Regions from separate parts of the Paenarthrobacter aromaticivorans genome, predicted to be linked through region 1. Evidence: riboswitches for the same ligand, from Rfam matches in the RefSeq annotation. Region 1 holds a riboswitch; each other region holds the start of a gene.
The links. Region 1 has a riboswitch for thiamine pyrophosphate ahead of KSW38_RS08285 (FAD-dependent oxidoreductase). Riboswitches for the same ligand answer to the same signal wherever they lie in the genome.
Positions count from the first base shown of each region.

Region 2: another riboswitch for thiamine pyrophosphate. It lies ahead of KSW38_RS13760 (bifunctional hydroxymethylpyrimidine kinase/phosphomethylpyrimidine kinase); the one in region 1 lies ahead of KSW38_RS08285 (FAD-dependent oxidoreductase).
Region 3: another riboswitch for thiamine pyrophosphate. It lies ahead of thiC (phosphomethylpyrimidine synthase ThiC); the one in region 1 lies ahead of KSW38_RS08285 (FAD-dependent oxidoreductase).

Region 1 is NZ_JAHOPC010000003.1:360,797-367,052, forward strand. Features, by position in the region: gene KSW38_RS08255 (TetR/AcrR family transcriptional regulator) at 1-291, shown strand, start outside; gene KSW38_RS08260 (DUF3107 domain-containing protein) at 342-566, shown strand; gene KSW38_RS08265 (cytochrome c-type biogenesis protein) at 602-904, shown strand; gene KSW38_RS08270 (4a-hydroxytetrahydrobiopterin dehydratase) at 999-1,334, opposite strand; gene KSW38_RS08275 (thiazole synthase) at 1,349-2,146, opposite strand; gene thiS (sulfur carrier protein ThiS) at 2,149-2,385, opposite strand; gene KSW38_RS08285 (FAD-dependent oxidoreductase) at 2,382-3,650, opposite strand; TPP riboswitch at 3,643-3,760, opposite strand; gene thiE (thiamine phosphate synthase) at 3,788-4,471, shown strand; gene KSW38_RS08295 (ferritin-like fold-containing protein) at 4,515-5,183, opposite strand; gene KSW38_RS08300 (RNB domain-containing ribonuclease) at 5,225-6,256, shown strand, end outside.
Region 2 is NZ_JAHOPC010000008.1:61,358-67,613, reverse strand. Features, by position in the region: gene obgE (GTPase ObgE) at 1-1,226, opposite strand, end outside; gene rpmA (50S ribosomal protein L27) at 1,360-1,623, opposite strand; gene rplU (50S ribosomal protein L21) at 1,683-1,991, opposite strand; gene KSW38_RS13760 (bifunctional hydroxymethylpyrimidine kinase/phosphomethylpyrimidine kinase) at 2,370-3,911, opposite strand; TPP riboswitch at 3,903-4,001, opposite strand; gene KSW38_RS13755 (Rne/Rng family ribonuclease) at 4,162-6,256, opposite strand, start outside.
Region 3 is NZ_JAHOPC010000003.1:15,683-21,938, reverse strand. Features, by position in the region: gene KSW38_RS06795 (alpha/beta fold hydrolase) at 1-469, shown strand, start outside; gene thiC (phosphomethylpyrimidine synthase ThiC) at 452-2,299, opposite strand; TPP riboswitch at 2,295-2,402, opposite strand; gene KSW38_RS06785 (amidohydrolase family protein) at 2,487-3,569, shown strand; gene KSW38_RS06780 (VOC family protein) at 3,647-4,519, shown strand; gene KSW38_RS06775 (hypothetical protein) at 4,626-5,078, shown strand; gene rpsP (30S ribosomal protein S16) at 5,267-5,686, shown strand; gene KSW38_RS06765 (RNA-binding protein) at 5,688-5,930, shown strand; gene rimM (ribosome maturation factor RimM) at 6,062-6,256, shown strand, end outside.

The DNA of each region.
Region 1 (6,256 bases):
CAAGCCCACCGCCTGGTTTTCGAGTCTGACCTCATTAATGACCCCGATGTCAGCTCGCGCTTGGAGACGTTCAACAAAACGTTCGCCGACGCCGTGGCCCACGTCATCGCCGAGGACACCAAATTGCCTCCTCTGGAGGCACAGCTCCTGGGCCGGGGACTGGCAGGAATGGCGCAGGTCAGCGCCCGCTACTGGCTGGAAACCGATGGAAACCTGGACCTCGATGTAGCCAGTGATCTGATCTATCGTTTAGCTTGGCGCGGAATCAGTCGATTCCCCAAAGAGTCCTAGGCTACAAATAGAGGACTGACTTAAAACTTGATTGGCTTGGAGGCCTTGCTGTGGAAGTAAAGATCGGCATTCAGAATGTTGGCCGTGAAATTGTGCTCGAATCCGCACTCGATGCTGATGCTGTAGCCAAGATCGTCGGAGAGGCCATCTCCAAGGGTTCGGACCTGCGGCTCACGGATGAGAAGGGCCGCCAGATCATCGTTCCGGGCAGCGTGTTGGGCTACGTTGAAATTGGTGCCGAGGAAGTCCGCCGCGTCGGCTTCGGCGCACTCTAGCGGTTCCCGGCTACAGCTGCCGCTAAGGAGTCTCCATGCTTTCACTCGTTGTGGTGGTTCTTGCCACCATCGCTACAGGCTTCATCGTGTGGGCAAATGACAAGCGACACGGCAAGTACGGCGTTGCATTGCCGGCGGGCGTTTCGGCAACCGTGGGCGTGCTGAGCTGGATAGCTTTCATCATGGCCGGCTTTGGTTACCAGCCCGGGCTGACCTGGATCCCCTGGATCCTCCCTATCGTGTTGGGGACGGTCATCGCGATTGCCGTTGTGGTCTTTCTGGGCCGCAAGCGCACCCAGCATGACACCGCCGCCCTCACCAAAGCCCTGAGGCTCTAGGCGCTGGTCGCTCTCAAACGACGCTGTTCAGTCTTAAATGGCTCTGGCCATCACCCGTGGGTGATGGCCAGAGCCATTTAACCTTCTGTCCCGTTCAAGCTCCTGGGTAGCGATCCGGCTGCGCCGCGGCACCTGATGCGGCTGCGGCCTCGCTCACGGCGGCCGCAGCGGCGACGTCGCGTTGGGTCACCTGGCCGCCGGCGTCGTGGGAAACGTAACGCAGGAACACCCTGTTGTAACGCCAGTCAAGATCCGGATGGTGGTTCTGTTCCTCGGCGATCTGGCCAATGGCGGCAATGAGCGCCAAGGCGTCCGCCGCCGTCGAGGTTTTGAACACCGTCACCAGGCCGTCCTGGAGCCTCCAGTCCGGAAGGTCCTTGAGGGCGGCCTCCATAGCGACCTGGGTCAATGGCTCTTTCCTGTCAGCCACAACGGCTCCTTCATTCAGAGGAACTCTGCCCGGCCTTCCATGGCCGATGACGCGAGGGCGTGCTCCCGGCGCGGGATACGGCCTGCCTGCTTGGCCAGCCTACCGGCGATCACCGCGTGTTTGAAGGCTTCGCCCATCTGCACCGGATTCTGCGCACGGGTCACAGCTGTTGCCAGCAGGACAGCATCGCAGCCCAGCTCCATGGCAAGCGCGGCATCAGAGGCGGTCCCGATGCCGGCGTCAAGCACTACCGGCACGGAGGCCCGGGACACGATCAGTTCGATGTTGTGCGGGTTCAGGATGCCCAGCCCCGTCCCAATAGGCGAGCCGAGGGGCATGACTGCCGTGGCACCCAGGTTTTCCAGCCGGAGCGCAAGGACAGGATCGTCATTGGTGTAGGCGAAGACCTTGAAGCCACGGTTCACCAGCTGTTCCGTTGCCTCCACGAGTTCCACCGCGTCCGGAAGGAGCGTGTGTTCATCGGCGATGACTTCCAGCTTCACCCAGTCCGTCTCCAGCGCCTCCCGGGCGAGCTCTGCCGTCATCACTGCGTCCTTGGCAGTAAAACAGCCAGCGGTGTTGGGCAGGACCCGGATGTTGTGATCCAGCAGGAGTTGAAACAGTGAACCTGTCTCGGCCGGTGAGTATCGCCGCATTGCCACAGTGGTCAGTTCCGTTCCTGACGCCAGGAGGGCTGCTCCCAGCCCATCCAGACTCGGCGCACCACCGGTACCCATGATCAGGCGGGAGCCGAATTCGACGCCGTCGATCACTAAAGCATCAGTGCGGATCTCAGTATTTGCTGCGGTCATTTTCAGCCTCCCTGGACTGCGGTTACGAGTTCGAGTTCGTCTCCATCGGCGAGCGCAGTCGCTGCCCATTGGCTGCGCGGCACTACCTCGGAATTACGTGCGACGGCGACACCCAGCTTGCCGCCGTCGGCTGCCTGTCCCCGGTGGTCCAGGACGCGGCCTGTGATGGCGCTGACCAGCGTGCTGACTGATGCGTCGTCCGCCACGGCGTGATCGGAGCCGTTGAGTTTGATGTTCATGGTGTGTCCTTGATTGCTGGTTGGAGGCGGTGATCCCGCGTTGCCGTGAATCGATCGGGCCGGAAAATGGACCATCGGGGGTCGGCTGAGCCGCTGATCAGCCCGCCTACGATTTTGGCGGCCACAGGCGTCAACAGGACGCCGTGGCGGAAGAACCCGGTTGCGATCACGAGACCGTCGATAGTGCCTTCGGGCCCAGTAACGCGTCCCAGTAATGGTGCGTTGTCAGGAGTCCCGGGCCGTGCGCGAGCTGTCGCCTCCAACAGTTCCAGTTCCGCTACCGACGGAACCAACACCTGTGCATCCCGCAGCAGTTGGTAGACGCCACCGGCGGACACTGCATTGGTGGATACCGATAGTCCGTCCTCGCGCTGGGTGGCTCCAATCACCACCGTGCCATCATCCCGGGGCACGATGTAGACCGGCACCCCGCGGACCATGCCCCGGACGGTGGATGTGATCAGGGGCTGGAGGTGTTGGGGAACGCGCAGCCTGAGAATGTCGCCATAAACGGGCCGCAGGGGCAGATTGAGGCCCTCGGGGAGATTGCCGATCCTTGCTGCGTCGAGTCCGCAGGCCACTACAGTCTCCGAAGCCAAAATGACGACGCCGGAGTCCGTTTTGGTGCCGGGATACAGTTCGACCCCCGAGACCCGGTCCCCATCCCAGAGCAACCGGGATGCTTGGAACGGCAGGGCGAAACCGTCTTCAGCCCCGGAAACCCACGTTGCATCACTTGGTCCGTGGGCTGACAATCCTTCCAGGAGGCATCGTGCAAGGCGCCGAGGATCCACCTGGTGATCGGCTGGTATGTCGAAGGCACAGGAGATCTGTGGGCTCAGCAGAGGCTCACGCTCACGCGCTTCCCGCAATGACAAGGGCTCCACGTGCAGCCCCGCGGCCTGCTGCACGATGCGGAGGTCTGCCAGCGCGCGACGGTCCGCGGCGTCGGCACCAACGGCAATGGTCGACGTCGTGCGGTATCCGGTGGCTGATTCGCTGCCCTGGACGCTCCGGATGAAAGCGGGCCACAGTTGCGAGGATTCCAGCATGAGTTCCAGGAGGTCTTCCTCCTGGTAGTGGAGCTCACTCACCGGAGCCAGCATCCCGGCGGCAGCGAACGTCGCACCCGATGCAGGGGTGGGATCAATGAGGACCACGGAGCGGCCCTGGCGGCGGGCTTCGTGCGCGATGCCAAGGCCAATGATGCCGCCACCAATCACGGCCACATCTGCATGCAAGGGGTTTTGGCGGGATTCTGCCATATGTTTCCTTCCCTACGCCGGTATTAGCCGGATCAGGTCAAGCGGTCGGCGCTGAAGCCCTCTCAGCCGGACGGTCATATGACGCTGTCACGGCTCCCGCAGTACGTGCCCAGTTTAGAGGAACTACTCTGGTTTCCATGACCCAGCATGATGTCCACACCACTGCCCGTCTCTACTTGTGCACCGATGCCCGCAAACGGCAGGGCGATTTTGAAGACTTCGTCGACGCCGCGTTCGAGGGCGGCGTAGACATCATCCAGCTTCGCGACAAGACGCTCGAGGCCGCCGAAGAGCTTGAGGTCCTGGAGGTTCTGCACGACGTTGCCCAACGGCACGGGCGGCTGTGGGCCGTCAACGACCGCGCCGATGTTGCCAGTATTTCCGGGGCTCCGGTGTTCCATATCGGGCAAAAGGACATCCCCCTGCGCGCCGCACGTCACCTCCTCCACGACCGCACCGTGATCGGCCTCTCCACCCATACGCCGGAGCAGGTTGACGCCGCCATAACGGCCTCCCCTGGCAGGAGTGGACTGGATTATTTCTGTGTTGGTCCGGTGTGGGCAACGCCCACAAAGCCTGGTCGTGACGCAGTTGGGCTGGACCTGGTCACATATGCCGCGGAAGCCGTAAAACGCGCAGACGAGGAAACTGTTGGTGGCGTGCTGCTTCCCTGGTTCGCGATCGGTGGCATCGACCTCAGCAACGTTGAACAGGTGGTTGCCGCAGGAGCGAGCCGGATCGTCGTCGTGCGGGCCATCACTGAAGCGGAGGACCCGACGGCGGCAGGCAAGGCGCTGCTGGGAGCCCTCGACGCCGGCTAGACAGTCGGCTCGGACTTGGGCGGCGGCTAGGGCGGGTCGAAGCCTAAGCCGTCAGTCCAAGCCCCGACATCCGGCGCCCGTGCCGCTCGGCAAGCTCAGCGGTGAGTGCCCTGACTGCTGCTCGGGCATCCCCTCCGGCCTTGAGGAGCGGTCCCAGGTCGGGATGTTCCATGCCGACTCGTTGGGCTTGGGTAAGTGCCTCACCGACAAGGCGGCGACCCCACAAAGCCAGTCGCGATGACAGGCGCGGGTCATCCGCCAGTGCGCGCCGCAGGAGGATACGGAGCACTTCCGTGGCTTGGTCGGCGGAGGCAACCTTCTGGACAAAGAGTTGCGTCCCGGCATCAAGGAATGAGGCGACCATGCGGTAGAAGTCCGAAGACACGGTGTCGATCACATACGCCTTCATGACGGATTCAAACCAGTCCGCTGGCCTCGTTCGCTCATGGAAGTGGTCAAACGAACGCTGGAACGGAAGCATGGCCTCTTCGGCGTCGAGTCCCATCTCCGAGAGCCGGCTGCTGATCATGGCGAAGTTTCCGTAGGCACCCACAGCGATCTTCGCCAGCACTGCCCTGTCATGGAGCGTGGGAGCGTACCGGGAGTCGAAAGACAGCCGGCCAAACGCCGAGAGCTCGCCGTATGCCATGGCTCCCAACAGCTCCGAGGAGAGGCGCTGGACACGAGCATTATCGTCCAAGGAAGTGCTCATGGTCCAAGACTATCCAGCGATTTCGGGCTAACCTGATTTTCGTGTCACATCATCGGATTTCGCCCAACGTCGACGACTCGTCGGACCAGCTCGCGGAGGCATTTGCAGCCCTCCGGACCGAACTGGAGCTCCCGGGCGAGTATCCGGCCGAAGCCGTGGCGGAAGCCCGGAAAGCAGTAGAAAACCACACGCTGCCGGACCGTGACCTCAGGGACATTCCGTTTGTGACCATCGATCCAGCCACGTCCACCGACCTGGACCAAGCGGTATTCATTGAACGTGCCGGTGACGGTTACAAAGTCCTCTACGCAATCGCGGACGTGCCATCCTTTGTGGCTCCCGGCGGGGCGCTCGATGCCGAAACCCGGCAACGGGGACAAACGTTTTACGCTCCTGACGGGAGGATCCCGCTGCACCCGGAGGTTATCAGCGAAAACGCAGGAAGCCTGCTGGCTGGCCAAGACTGCAGCGCTTTCGTGTGGGCCTTCGAACTGGACCACAACGCGGAGGTATCCACCACGTCCGTGGCCCGTGGCACCGTCCGTAGTCGCGCCAAGCTCAGTTACAAAGGTGCCCAGGAACTGATCGATGCCGGCACAGCCCCAGCGGTCCTTGAACTCCTTAAGGAGGTTGGCCTGAAGCGCGTTGAACTGGAACGACTCCGCGGTGGCGCCAACCTGAACATGCCGGAGCAGGAAATCGTCCAGGCGACCGGTGGCGGGGGCTACAGGATTGTGGCCGCGCCGTCCCTGCCTGTGGAGGACTGGAACGCGCAGATATCCCTCATGACCGGGATGGCAGCGGCCCAACTAATGCTCGACGGAAAAGTGGGCATCCTGCGCACCATGCCGGCACCGGATGAACGGTCACTGCTCCATTTCAAACGCCAGACCAAGGCTCTCGGAAAACCCTGGGACGGCGAGGTCACCTACGGTGAGTACCTTCGGACACTTGACGCTTCGGATCCCAAACAGCTTGCCATCCTGCACTCGGCAGGCACACTCTTCCGCGGCGCTGGATACACGCCTTTCGACGGCGAACTTCCACCCAACATTCTGCAGTCAGCCATCGGC
Region 2 (6,256 bases), on a different contig from region 1:
AGGTAGCCGATGGCTTCCTCGTTGGTGAAGTCGGTCTGCTTGACCCAGCGGACAGGCTTCTCCCCAAGGACGCGGAACAACGGTTCGAGGTTCTTTTCCTCGCGGCGGATCCGGAATCCGCTCTCGTTGACGGCACGCGGACGAAGGATGGGCGGGGCAACCTTGGGAGGCGCAGTCTCAACCGCGTCCCGTGCGGCCTTGACGATCTCAGCCATGGCGAAGCCAAGCTGGCGCAGGCCTTCATGGCTGGTTGCCGAGACTTCGAAGACCCGGTAGCCGCGTGCTTCGAGGTCGGGCCGGACGAACTCGGCCATGTCCTTGCCGTCAGGAAGGTCCACCTTGTTCAGGACAACAAGCTTGGGACGTTCATTCAAGGGCACAACCTCGCCGTCGACGCCGGCATAGCTCATGTCAACGGCGTACTTCTCCAGTTCCGCCTCAATGATCGCCAGATCGGAGAGGGGATCACGGTCCGATTCCAGGGTTCCGCAGTCCAGGACGTGCACCAGGGCCGCGCAGCGCTCCACGTGGCGCAGGAAGTTGTGGCCAAGGCCCTTGCCCTCGCTGGCGCCCTCGATCAGTCCGGGCACATCCGCGATAGTAAAACGGATGTCGCCGGCCTGGACAACGCCAAGGTTGGGAATGAGAGTGGTGAAGGGGTAATCGGCAATCTTGGGCCGTGCAGCTGACATCGCTGCAATGAGGCTGGACTTTCCTGCGGACGGGAATCCGACCAAAGCGATATCGGCGATGGACTTCAGCTCCAGGACGATGTCGCTGGATTCGCCTTCGATGCCCAGCAGCGCAAAGCCGGGCGCACGGCGCTTCTGGGACGAAAGCGAGGCATTTCCAAGGCCTCCCTGGCCACCTGCAGCCGCAACATATTCGGTGCCCTCGCCAACGAGGTCAGCCAGGACTTCGCCGTCCTTGGTCTTCACCACGGTGCCGTCCGGCACAGGAAGGATCAAGGTTTCGCCGTTCTTGCCGCCGCGCCAATCGCCCATGCCAGGGCCACCGTTGGTGGCGTGGCGGTGGGGGGCGTGGTGATAGTCCAACAGGGTGGTGGTCTGCGCGGAAACCCGAAGGATGACGTCTCCACCATTGCCACCGTTGCCGCCGTCAGGACCACCGAGTGGCTTGAACTTTTCCCGCTTGACAGAGACACAGCCGTGGCCGCCGGTTCCGCCGGATACGTGCAGGACTACCCGGTCTACAAAGCTCGCCACGTGAATCTCCTCTTGCTGTTGCCAGCGCTGTTGCAAAAACCAGAGCGCCATAAGCGCCCTAATCGATTGTAATGCGGTTAAAAGAACGGTGGAGCGGGCCGTTTGGCCCGCTCCACCGGTTCAGAACTTGTTGTTACTCTGCAGCTGCAGCAGCAACGATGTTCACTACGCGACGACCGCGGCGAGTACCAAACTCAACCGCACCGGCCTCGAGTGCGAACAGGGTGTCGTCGCCACCGCGGCCGACGCCTGCACCCGGGTGGAAGTGGGTTCCACGCTGGCGAACGATGATCTCGCCTGCGGAAACTACCTGGCCACCGAAACGCTTGACGCCGAGGCGCTGTGCGTTGGAGTCACGACCGTTGCGAGTGGAGCTCGCGCCTTTTTTGTGTGCCATGTGAAATGCCTGCCTCTAAATTTCTGGGGAAACTGAAAATCTGAACAGAGTAACGAAAGTTACTTGATGCTCGTGATCTTGATCTTGGTCAGTTCCTGACGGTGACCCTGGCGCTTCTTGTAGCCGGTCTTGTTCTTGAACTTCTGGATGACGATCTTGGGACCGCGAAGGTCCTCAAGGATCTCAGCCGTGACCGTGACCTTGGCCAGGTCCGCGGCAGCGGACGTGACCTTGTCGCCGTCAACCAGGAGCAAGGCGGGCAGCTCAAGCGTGCTGCCGGCTCCACCGGGGACGCGGTTCAGCGTTACGTAGTCTCCAACGGAAACTTTTTCTTGGCGGCCGCCTGCGCGGACAATCGCGTACACCACTTGGGTACTCACTTCTCTCGACGTTTCTTACTAAATTTGCGTGCGGAACCTTGAACCGGAATCAGGCTTGGTTCGCGCTGTGCCTCAACGCCGTGGACTTCAGATCGAAGCCCGCGAGTCATCCCATGAACAATTCCAAGGGGCATAACCCAAGTGTTGGCGTAAGCACCGAAGATCAAGATTACGCTAGTTTGACCTTCAGCTGCAAATGAGGCCGGGTCCGGAGGCTATCGAGTGACTTGCGCCACCAGTTGTAACGGACTCTCCCGGCACCGTGCCCATACAGCCTACAGGATTTGCACGGCGATACTGCGGTTTGGCCCGCGACGCGCTGGAGCTTTGTGGATTTGTTCCACTCGGCAACCTCGGAAACCCTGCTTAGGCGAAGAGCCTGGGGGCATCGAAGAAGGCCGTTTCGTAGCGGCAGGACTGGGCGAAGGCCTCAACCATGGCCTTGCGTTCCTGCGCAGAGGCGCCAGCTGCCGCAGCATCGGTAAAGTCGATCGCCTTCCGGGTTGCGGCAGCAAACTCCTCGTCCGCGTATGTCTTCAGCCATGCGGCATAAGGGTGGTCGCTGGGAGCGCCGGCTTGGACATACGCCGCGTGAAGTTGCTGCCCTACCTCCGCGTACAGCCAGTAGCAGGGCAGGATTGCCGCCAGCAAAACGGCGTAACTGCCCGAAGCCGATGTCGCCAGCAGGTGGTCCACGTACGACCTTGTCATGGGTCCGGTTTCTGTTGAAGCCGGACGCGTGCTCAGCCAGTCCCGGTGGAGTTCGGACTCGACCTCAAGGCAGAGTTGCGATGATTTTGCCCAGAAGAGCTGTTCTTCTTCCGTGGGGGCAAGCGCACCCGCACGCGCCAAAACCCGGGAATAGCCGTTCAGGTAGATGGCGTCCTGGGCGAGGTAGTAATTGAACTGGGGCTCCGGCAGACGCCCCGACTGCAGGCCCTGAATGAAAGCGAGGCCGTATATTGCCTCCAATTCAGGTACAGCTTCGGCCCACAGCCGCGCGGCAAAGTCGCCGGATTTCCCGGCAGGATTCAGCGCTGGCTCCAGGTGATGGAAGTGGTGGACCGGCCCGCTACCCTTGCCTACCTTGAGGCCGTCGGCCGTCGCGAGGGCCTGCAGCAGCCACGGCTTGACCTCGCGGAGCGATGCCTCCCAATCGTCCGTGCGGGCTTGGACCGTGGCCAATGCCGAGGAAAGCGAGCACCCTGTTCCGTGGCTGTTCCTGGTATCCACTCGGGTCCCCGGCACCTCGATGACGTCCTGGCGCAGCAAACCGCTCGTGTTGACCAGCGCATCCGGACAGTCGTTTCCTGCCAAGTGGCCACCCTTCAACAAAACGGTCGTTCCGCACTCAGCAGCCAGTCGCTTGCCTTGGTCAAGCGCCGTCGCCCAGTCCGGGGCTTCTGGCTCACCTAACAACATCGCCAGTTCGGGAAGGTTTGGGGTGATGAGATCCGCCAACGGCAAGAGGCTGCGCAGAGATGCTTCGGCGGTCTCATGCAGAAGACGGTCGCCGCTGGTGGCTACCATCACCGGGTCAAGGACCACGACGGCGGGACGCACCTCTTCGAGCCAACTGCGGACTTCGTCGATGACGGCCGCGTCACCCAACATCCCGATCTTGACCGCATCAATGTCAATATCGCTACTGATCGCGTCCAGTTGCTGACGGAGGAACTCCACGGGCGGAACATGAACAGCGCTGACGCCCAGGGTGTTTTGGGCCGTCAAAGCCGTAATGGCAGCCATGCCATAGCCACCGTGCGCTGCGATGCTCTTCAGGTCTGCCTGGATTCCGGCGCCGCCAGAAGGATCCGAGCCTGCAATGCTGAGCACACGCGGATGTGGCCGGGCCGGAACTGCTCCGATACCAACGGGGTAGACGGCGGAATTCGACGATGAAGCCATGGTGGACATCCCTTCGCCGGTGCTAACCGGACAGGTTCAACGGGTCTGGATCTCAGCCAGGCCCAGTGCCCGGCACCCCGTGTCAGTTTCCTAGCGTAGCCCGTAAGCCCGTCGGCCCGGGAACCGGACGGCCTCCGGGAATGGATGTGACTGGCAGCAACGAAAGAGTCCCGCAGCATCCGCCGAAACGGATGCTGCGGGACTCTTATTGCTCTACGACCATGTCACTGCTTAGTGGCGTGTGCCGTGCTTACAACTCGGAAGCAGGAACTCCCACCCCAAGGATGATGGGCTCGTCAGCTACCTTCTTTTTGGCAGGCTCTTCTGCTGCCGGCGCCTTGGCCTCATGGGCCGATCCACCTGCGGCGGCAGCAGTTACGTCGTGATGTTCCACACTGGTTTCGTTGGCGGCACCCTGCGCCCTGCTGGCACTGCGGTTCCTTCGGCCGCGACGGCCACGGGAACGCGATGAATGATCGTGCTCATCCTCAGTGACAGCAGGAGAACTGGCCGGGGAAACCGCGGAAGCAGTCGCAGGTTCGGAAACCGAAGACGCCTCTTCCTCTGCAGCCGGTGCGGCACCGAGGTGCGAAAATGCCTCTGCCAACAGGTCCAGGCTCATGGCCGGCTTGCCGGCAGGTGATTCCTCGTGGTGCTCCACAAACGGAAGAGCCACTTCTTCGCCACCGAAACGCAGAACTGGGGTGGAGCGTGCTTCCCGAACCGCAGCGTCATGACTGGCGGCATCACGTGCAGCCGGTACCCCGGCATCGCCGGTTGCAGCTTCAGGGGCGGATTCATCCGTGTGACCCTGCTGGCCTCCTGCGCGGGCTTGCTCCTCCGCACGGTGAACCTCATCATCGTGCAAGTGGGCGGCATGCGCTGCGGCGGCGATGGTGGCAAGAGCTGCCCTGGTGGCCTCAGCCTTGGCCTGGCGGACCGGGTCCACGGACTCAGTGGCCGCCGGAGCCGCGGGGGCGGCAGGCGTGCTGTGGAGCGTAGGGGGCACTTCGGCCATTGCGGCTCCCCCACCTTTCCCACGGCGACGCTTGCGATCCGTGCGCGCAGCAGGCTGTTGGGGTTCGGCGTGCGGACGGTGGTGCTCGGCAGCAACGACGTTGGCGCGTCGGTGTTCCACGGGCTCGTCATGGGTGACGACACCGCGCCCGGCGCAGTGCTCGCACTGCTCACCAAACACCTCAAGCAGGCCTGTGCCCATGCGCTTGCGCGTCATCTGCACCAGGCCCAGCGACGTCACTTCGGCCACTTGGTGCTTGGTGCGGTCACGGCCCAGGCATTCCACCAATCGGCGGAGCACCAGGTCACGGTTCGATTCGAGGACCATATCGATGAAGTCGATGACGATGATGCCACCGATATCACGCAGGCGCAGCTGGCGAACTACTTCCTCGGCCGCTTCAAGGTTGTTCTTGGTGACGGTTTCTTCCAGGTTTCCACCGCTGCCGGTGAACTTACCTGTGTTGACGTCCACCACGGTCATGGCTTCGGTGCGGTCGATGACAAGGGAACCACCAGACGGAAGGAAAACCTTGCGCTCCAGTGCCTTGTGGATCTGCTCGTCGATCCGCCAGGCAGCAAAGATGTCCTGATCCTTGGTCCACTTCTCAAGGCGGCCCACCAAGTCGGGAGCAACGTAGGTGACGTAAGCCTCAATGGTGTCCCACGCGTCGTCGCCGGAAACGATCAGCTTGGAGAAGTCTTCATTGAAGACATCCCGGACCACCTTGATGGTCAGGTCAGGCTCGCCGTAGAGCAATTCCGGGGCCAGCACCTTGGTGGAGGACGCCTGCCCTTCAATGCCTTCCCACTGCGCGCGCAAACGGTTGATGTCGTGCGTCAGTTCTTCCTCGGAAGCACCCTCTGCGGCCGTGCGCACAATGACGCCGGCGTTCTCCGGCAAGCGGTCCTTGAGGATGCGCTTGAGGCGGTTGCGTTCGACGTCGGGCAGTTTGCGCGAGATACCGGTCATGGAACCGCCCGGCACGTACACAAGGTAGCGGCCCGGAAGGGAAATCTGGCTGGTGAGGCGGGCGCCCTTATGGCCAACGGGGTCCTTGGTAACCTGCACCAGGACGGAATCGCCGGACTTCAGCGCATTCTCGATCCGGCGCGGTTGGCCCTCAAGGTTTACTGCATCCCAGTTCACTTCACCGGCATACAACACCGCATTGCGGCCCCGTCCGATGTCAACAAAAGCAGCCTCCATAGAGGGCAGGACGTTCTGGACCTTGCCCAGGTACACGTTGCCAATGAGGGAGTCCTGCTGGGTCTTGGACACAAAGTGCTCAGCCAATACGCCGTCTTCAAGAACCGCGATCTGGATT
Region 3 (6,256 bases), 350 kb from region 1:
TGAACGCCCGGACCTGATGCATTCACTGACACTGGTTGAACCGGCTTGTTTATCCCTGACAGCCGAGCTGCCTGCCACGACATTCCATCGTTCGCTCATGGAACCGCTGTTTGACGTGCGCAACCAGCTTAAGGACGCCGACTACGAACGCGAATACTTCAGGCGTGCATTTTCGGCCGAAGCCAGCGGGCCGGACACGCCCGAAGCTCGCCGTTCCGCACGTCGCCTCCGGCTGCAGGCACCTCCTTGGGAGGCGCCCCTGCACATAGTTCCGGGTGTACCTACCCTCGTCCTTACGGGCGGGTGGGAGCCACTGTACGAAGAAATCGCGGGGTACCTGGAGGACACCGGTGCCCTCCGCCGCGTAGCAGCTGGAGGGCACCGGCCCCAGGACTCGGTGGATGGAGACCGGATTATTCGCTCTTTTGTAGCCGATGTTGTCCGGACGAGGTCAGTTAAGGTTTCCTGAAGTCTCCGCCGTCCGGGTTGGGGGAAGCTGCAGCTCAGGCAGGTACACCTTGCCGCCTGACGCCAGGAATTCTTCGCTCTTTTCCCGCATGCCGTCGTAGATCCCGGCAATGGTGGCCTGCGCCTCGGCCGAACCGAACTCGTCCCTGATGTCCTGGCTGATGCGCATCGAGCAGAATTTAGGTCCGCACATCGAGCAGAAGTGCGCGGTCTTGGCAGGTTCGGCGGGAAGTGTTTCGTCGTGGAAGGCTTCTGCGGTAACCGGGTCCAGGGACAGTGCGAACTGGTCGCGCCAACGGAACTCGAACCTGGCCTTGGACAAAGCGTCGTCGCGTTCGTTTGCGCCCGGGTGTCCCTTGGCGAGGTCCGCTGCGTGCGCTGCGATCTTGTACGTGATCACACCGGTCTTCACATCGTCCTTGTTTGGCAGTCCAAGGTGTTCTTTGGGCGTCACGTAGCAGAGCATGGCCGTGCCATAGCGCGCAATTTCCGTTGCACCGATTGCCGATGTGATGTGGTCGTAGCCAGGAGCAACGTCCGTGACCAGCGGTCCCAAGGTGTAGAAGGGGGCACCTTTACAGAGTTCCTGTTGGCGTTCCACGTTCTCGCGGACCAAGTGGAAGGGAATATGCCCGGGTCCTTCAACCATCACCTGCACATCAAATTCCCAAGCGCGCTGGGTCAGCTCGGCAAGCGTATCGAGCTCAGCGAACTGCGCGGCGTCGTTGGCATCGGCTGTGGCGCCGGGACGCAGGCCGTCGCCCAACGAGAAGGCGACGTCGTACTTGGCAAAGATTTCGCAGAGCTCATCAAAATGCGTGTAGAGGAAGTTCTCCTCGTGGTGCGCCAGGCACCACCCCGCCATGATCGAGCCGCCGCGGGAGACGATTCCTGTCACACGGTTTGCCGTCAAGGGCACGTACCGCAGGAGCACTCCGGAGTGGATTGTCATGTAGTCAACGCCCTGTTCGCATTGCTCGATGACGGTATCCCGGAAAATTTCCCACGTGAGCTTGTTGGCTTCGCCGTTGACCTTCTCCAGGGCCTGGTAGATGGGTACAGTGCCGATCGGAACGGGGGAGTTGCGGATGATCCACTCGCGGGTTGTGTGGATGTCGTCGCCAGTGGACAAGTCCATGACGGTGTCGGCACCCCACTGGGTTGCCCATTGCAGCTTGTCAACTTCCTCGGCGATGGAACTGGTGACGGCCGAGTTTCCGATGTTGGCGTTGATTTTGACCAAGAAGGCCTTGCCAATGATCATGGGCTCGGATTCCGGGTGGTTGATGTTGTTGGGAATGATGGCGCGCCCGGCAGCCACTTCGCTGCGTACCAGTTCGACGTCACAATTCTCACGCAGTGCGACAAACTGCATTTCCGGCGTGATGATGCCTTGCTTTGCATAGTGCATCTGGGTGACCGTCTTACCTTCGACGGCGCGGCGGGGCACCGGTTGCGCCCCCTTCCACTCCTGGGATGCTGCACCGCGGCGTACCGCTGATTTGCCGTCGTCGAGCAGGTTCCTCTCCCGCCCGGAATATGCCTCGGTATCTCCCCGGGCTTCGATCCATCCGGTGCGGAACGGTTCCAGGCCCACCACGGGGTCGCTGCCCGGTCCGGCAGTTCGGTATACCTGCAGTGGTTCGTTGGCCTCACCGTTGGGGGAGGGCTCCAACGCAATCTCCGTAACGGGGACCCGGATACCATTTGCCGGGTCTTCCAACCAGGCCAACGAATGGGACTTCAGCGACTGCGTGACGGTTTCCGCCGCTTTTTCGCTGGTGTTGGTCTGGTTTTCGGCAGAGCTGTGCTGTGTTTTGGTGGTGCTCAAAGGATTACTCACTTCCTTCGCCGGCATTACCCGGACAGGTTCAACGGTCGCAGACTGCTTCAGTCCGATCTCAGCCCCTGCAGGGGCCCCCGTGTGGTCGTAGACGAAGCTACCACAGCTCCGATCGGCGTCCCAGTCACACCCGGTCGTGAGGATTGGCCCATGCCTGGCAGATTAGGCTTTTGCCATGGCCAACATCATCGAATTCACCGGTCCTGTGCTTGTCGCAGGAGACGAGCAACGACACGGACTGTGGTCCGTTGATGGCAAACTGACGTTCGACCGTCCCGTTGCCGCGCCCGATTCCACACTGGAGGGGTGGGTCCTTCCTGGTTTTGTAGACGCCCATTGCCATATTGGACTTGGCGTCGGCGGGGCGGTTGATGAGCAAACAACTCTTGCCCAGGCACAGGCGGACCTAAAAGCCGGCACATTGTTGATCCGTGACGCCGGCTCGCCAAGCGATACACGTTGGGTTCAGCGGCGGGAGGACCTCCCACGGCTGCTTCGTGCCGGACGCCACATCGCCCGGAGCCGGCGTTACCTGCGTGGCTTGGGCCACGAAGTGGAGCCGGGCGAGCTGGTGGAGACAGTCCGTAAGGAAGCCCGGGACGGGGACGGTTGGGTGAAACTAGTGGGCGACTGGATCGATCGCGGTGCCGGTGACCTCTCCGCCTCGTTTCCCGCGAACGTCGTAAGGGATGCCATCGCCGCCGCCCACGACGAAGGGGCCAGGGTGACGGCCCACTGCTTCGCTGAAGACACCATTGATGACATGCTCGACGCCGGGATTGACTGCATTGAGCATGCAACCGGCCTTTTGCCCCGGCATATTCCCCGCCTGGTGGAGCAGTCCGTCCCGATTGTTCCTACGTTGGTAAACATCGCGACTTTTCCGGATATCGCCGCCCAGGCCGCACCTAAGTTTCCGGTCTATGCCGAGCACATGACCCGGCTTTGGGAGCGGCGCCGAGAACGGGTGCTGGAGGCCTACCAAGCCGGTGTTTCCATCTATGCGGGAACTGACGCAGGGAGCGTGATCAAGCACGGCAGGATCGCTGACGAAATGAAGGAACTGCACGACGCCGGCCTGCCGCCCACTGCCGTTCTGGGCGCCGCCACATGGGGCGCACGGAAGTGGCTCGGAGCCGAGGGCATCAGCGAAGGGGCAAGTGCCGACGTCGTGCTTTGCCGGGATGATCCCAGGAAGAACCTCGCAACTGTGGCAAGCCTGAAGCATGTAGTCCTGCGCGGAAAACTGGTCTACTAGGAATAAATTGAAGCTTCAAGTAATTTAGATTAGTAGAACGTGCCGAAGGGCGGCCATCTATGAACCGGGAGCTTCACATGACGACGATATCCAACCAGGATCTCCTTCCTGCCGAACTCACCATGGGCACCGTCATGCTCAAGGTCGGCGATATGAGGGTAATGAGTGACTACTATCAGCGTGCCTTGGGCTTGGAGATCGTGGCCGAGCAGGATGGCGGGCTGTACCTCGGGCGCTTGGGCAAGCCTGTAGTCCACCTCGCTCCCGCTGCCGGCCTGCAGATTCCAGGCCGTGGGGAAGCGGGGCTTTTCCATACGGCCATCCTGTTCCAGGACCAGCCTTCCCTGGCGGCCACCATCGCCACTGCGGCAGAGTATGAACCGCGCGCCTTTGTAGGCAGTGCTGACCATTTGGTGAGCGAAGCGTTCTACTTCACTGATCCGGAAGGCAACGGCATCGAGCTCTATTACGACAAACCGCGCGATGTGTGGCAGTGGGATGGGAAGACCGTGGTGATGGACAATGTTGCCTTGCCGCCCCAGCGTTTCCTCCAGCAACACTTGAGTGAGGCCGCCGTGACTGGCCAGCGGGAAGCCGCAGCCGGCGTCGGGCACGTGCACCTTCAGGTAGGTGACGTACAGACCGCCCAGGATTTTTATGTGGACACGCTGGGTTTTGAGAGGACGGCGGGCTGGCACGGGCAGGCGTTGTTCGTATCTGCCGGCGGGTACCACCACCACATGGCGATGAACGTGTGGAACAGCCGAGGGGCTGGACCCCGAAAGGACACTCTGGGCCTGGGCGAAGTCTTGATCGAGGTGCCGTCCGCGGATGACGTCGCCGCACTGGCTGACCGGCTGAAGGTTGCGTCCGTGGCGAACCACCATACGGGCCTGGAGCTTCAGTTCGAAGACCCTTGGCGCAACAAGCTGCGCGTGGCAGTGCGCTAAGCATCCTCGCGCTGGCTTCCGCGAGCATGGGCAGGGACTGCATTAGGCTGGGCATTGACGGTATTTGCCCCCTTGGGCCTTGCCGCCGCCCCGTCAGCACGAACGAATGAGAGCACTCTCCATGGGCTTTGCCGAAATTTTTGTAGCCACCCACGATGAAGCACTCAAGAGGGCAGCTGCCTTGGATCGGGGCGCTGACGTTACCGGCCCCGCCGTCAGGATCGATGGCATCACCGACTTTGAGGTCGAACAATTGGGTGACCTTGCGGGTAAAGCCGTCCACGCTGCCGGCGCAGACTACGAACTGGCGCTGGTGGATGTCACCAGCGACGCCCTCCTTGGTGTTCCGGAGGCGATGGTGAGGGCGCTGGCCGAGTTGCTGACGTATGAAAGCGAAGGCGACGGGAACGTTCTTGACGACGTCGCTGCGGCGTGGGCGGCTCAGGACGACATGCCTTTTGGTGCGGACGAATCGCGTCAATACGTGCAGCAGTTGGCCGCCTTGGCCACTGACGTGGAAAAGGCGGAGCGGTCAGGGCTCTACGTTTGGTCTGTCTGACCGTTGTGGCCGGGAGTGGCGAAAGTCGTAATTACTTCCGGCATCTGGCACAATGGTCAGGTACTTGATTGGCGCGGCCCCTCTCTCCGTGCCCAAATCTTGTCCTTTCGAACCCCCAAGTATGGCCCGCCCCACGGGTGCAGAACGTCGGGTTCAACCCCGTTTCAGAAACAGGAGTGACCACAAAAGTGGCCGTAAAGATTCGCCTTAAGCGCTTCGGTAAGATGCGCGCACCGTACTACCGCATCGTCGTCATGGATGCCCGCGCCAAGCGCGATGGCCGTGCCATTGAAGAAATCGGCAAGTACCACCCCACCGAAGAGCCGTCGTACATCGAGGTCGCTTCCGAGCGCGCCCAGTACTGGCTTTCCGTTGGCGCCCAGCCGACCGAGCAGGTTGCTGCGATCCTCAAGATCACCGGTGACTGGCAGAAGTTCAAGGGCCTGCCGGGCCAGGAAGGCACCCTGAAGACCAAAGCTCCGAAGGAAGCCTTCGTAGCCCCGGAGAAGGGTTCCGTCATCATTCCGGAAGCCATCACCAAGAAGGCCAAGAAGGACGAAGCCGAAGCTCCGGCCGAGGCTGAAGCAGAGACCACCGAGGCTGAGTAAATTGCTGGCAGAAGCGCTCGAGCACTTGGTCCGTGGGATCGTTGACAGCCCTGAGGATGTCAAGGTCAGTGCCAGGAACAACCGCCGCGGGGAATCCCTCGAGGTGCGCGTTCACCAGGAGGACCTCGGACGGGTGATCGGCCGTCAGGGACGTACCGCACGCGCATTGCGCACTGTGGTTGCAGCCCTGGCAGGTGGCGAGCAGGTCAGGGTCGACGTCGTCGACACCGATCGTCGCCGGTAACGCGCTCAGCAATACTTGTCTTAGATCCGGCCCCTTCACCGAATATGGTGGAGGGGCCGGATTGCTTTATCGATCATTTCACTTCCGTTGCTGCCATGCAGCGCGGGCACAACGAGAATTCAGAGGAACCCATGCAGCTCCAGGTGGCCCGGATCGGCAAACCCCATGGCATACGCGGCGAGGTGACGGTGCAAGTGCTCACCGACGCCCCCTCCGAGCGCTTCGTCGCTGGAACCGAATTCGTCGTGGAACCGGCCTCTGCGGGCCCGCTGACCATCCGCAGCGCCAGATGGAACAAGGACATCCTCCTGCTGGGCTTCGAAGAA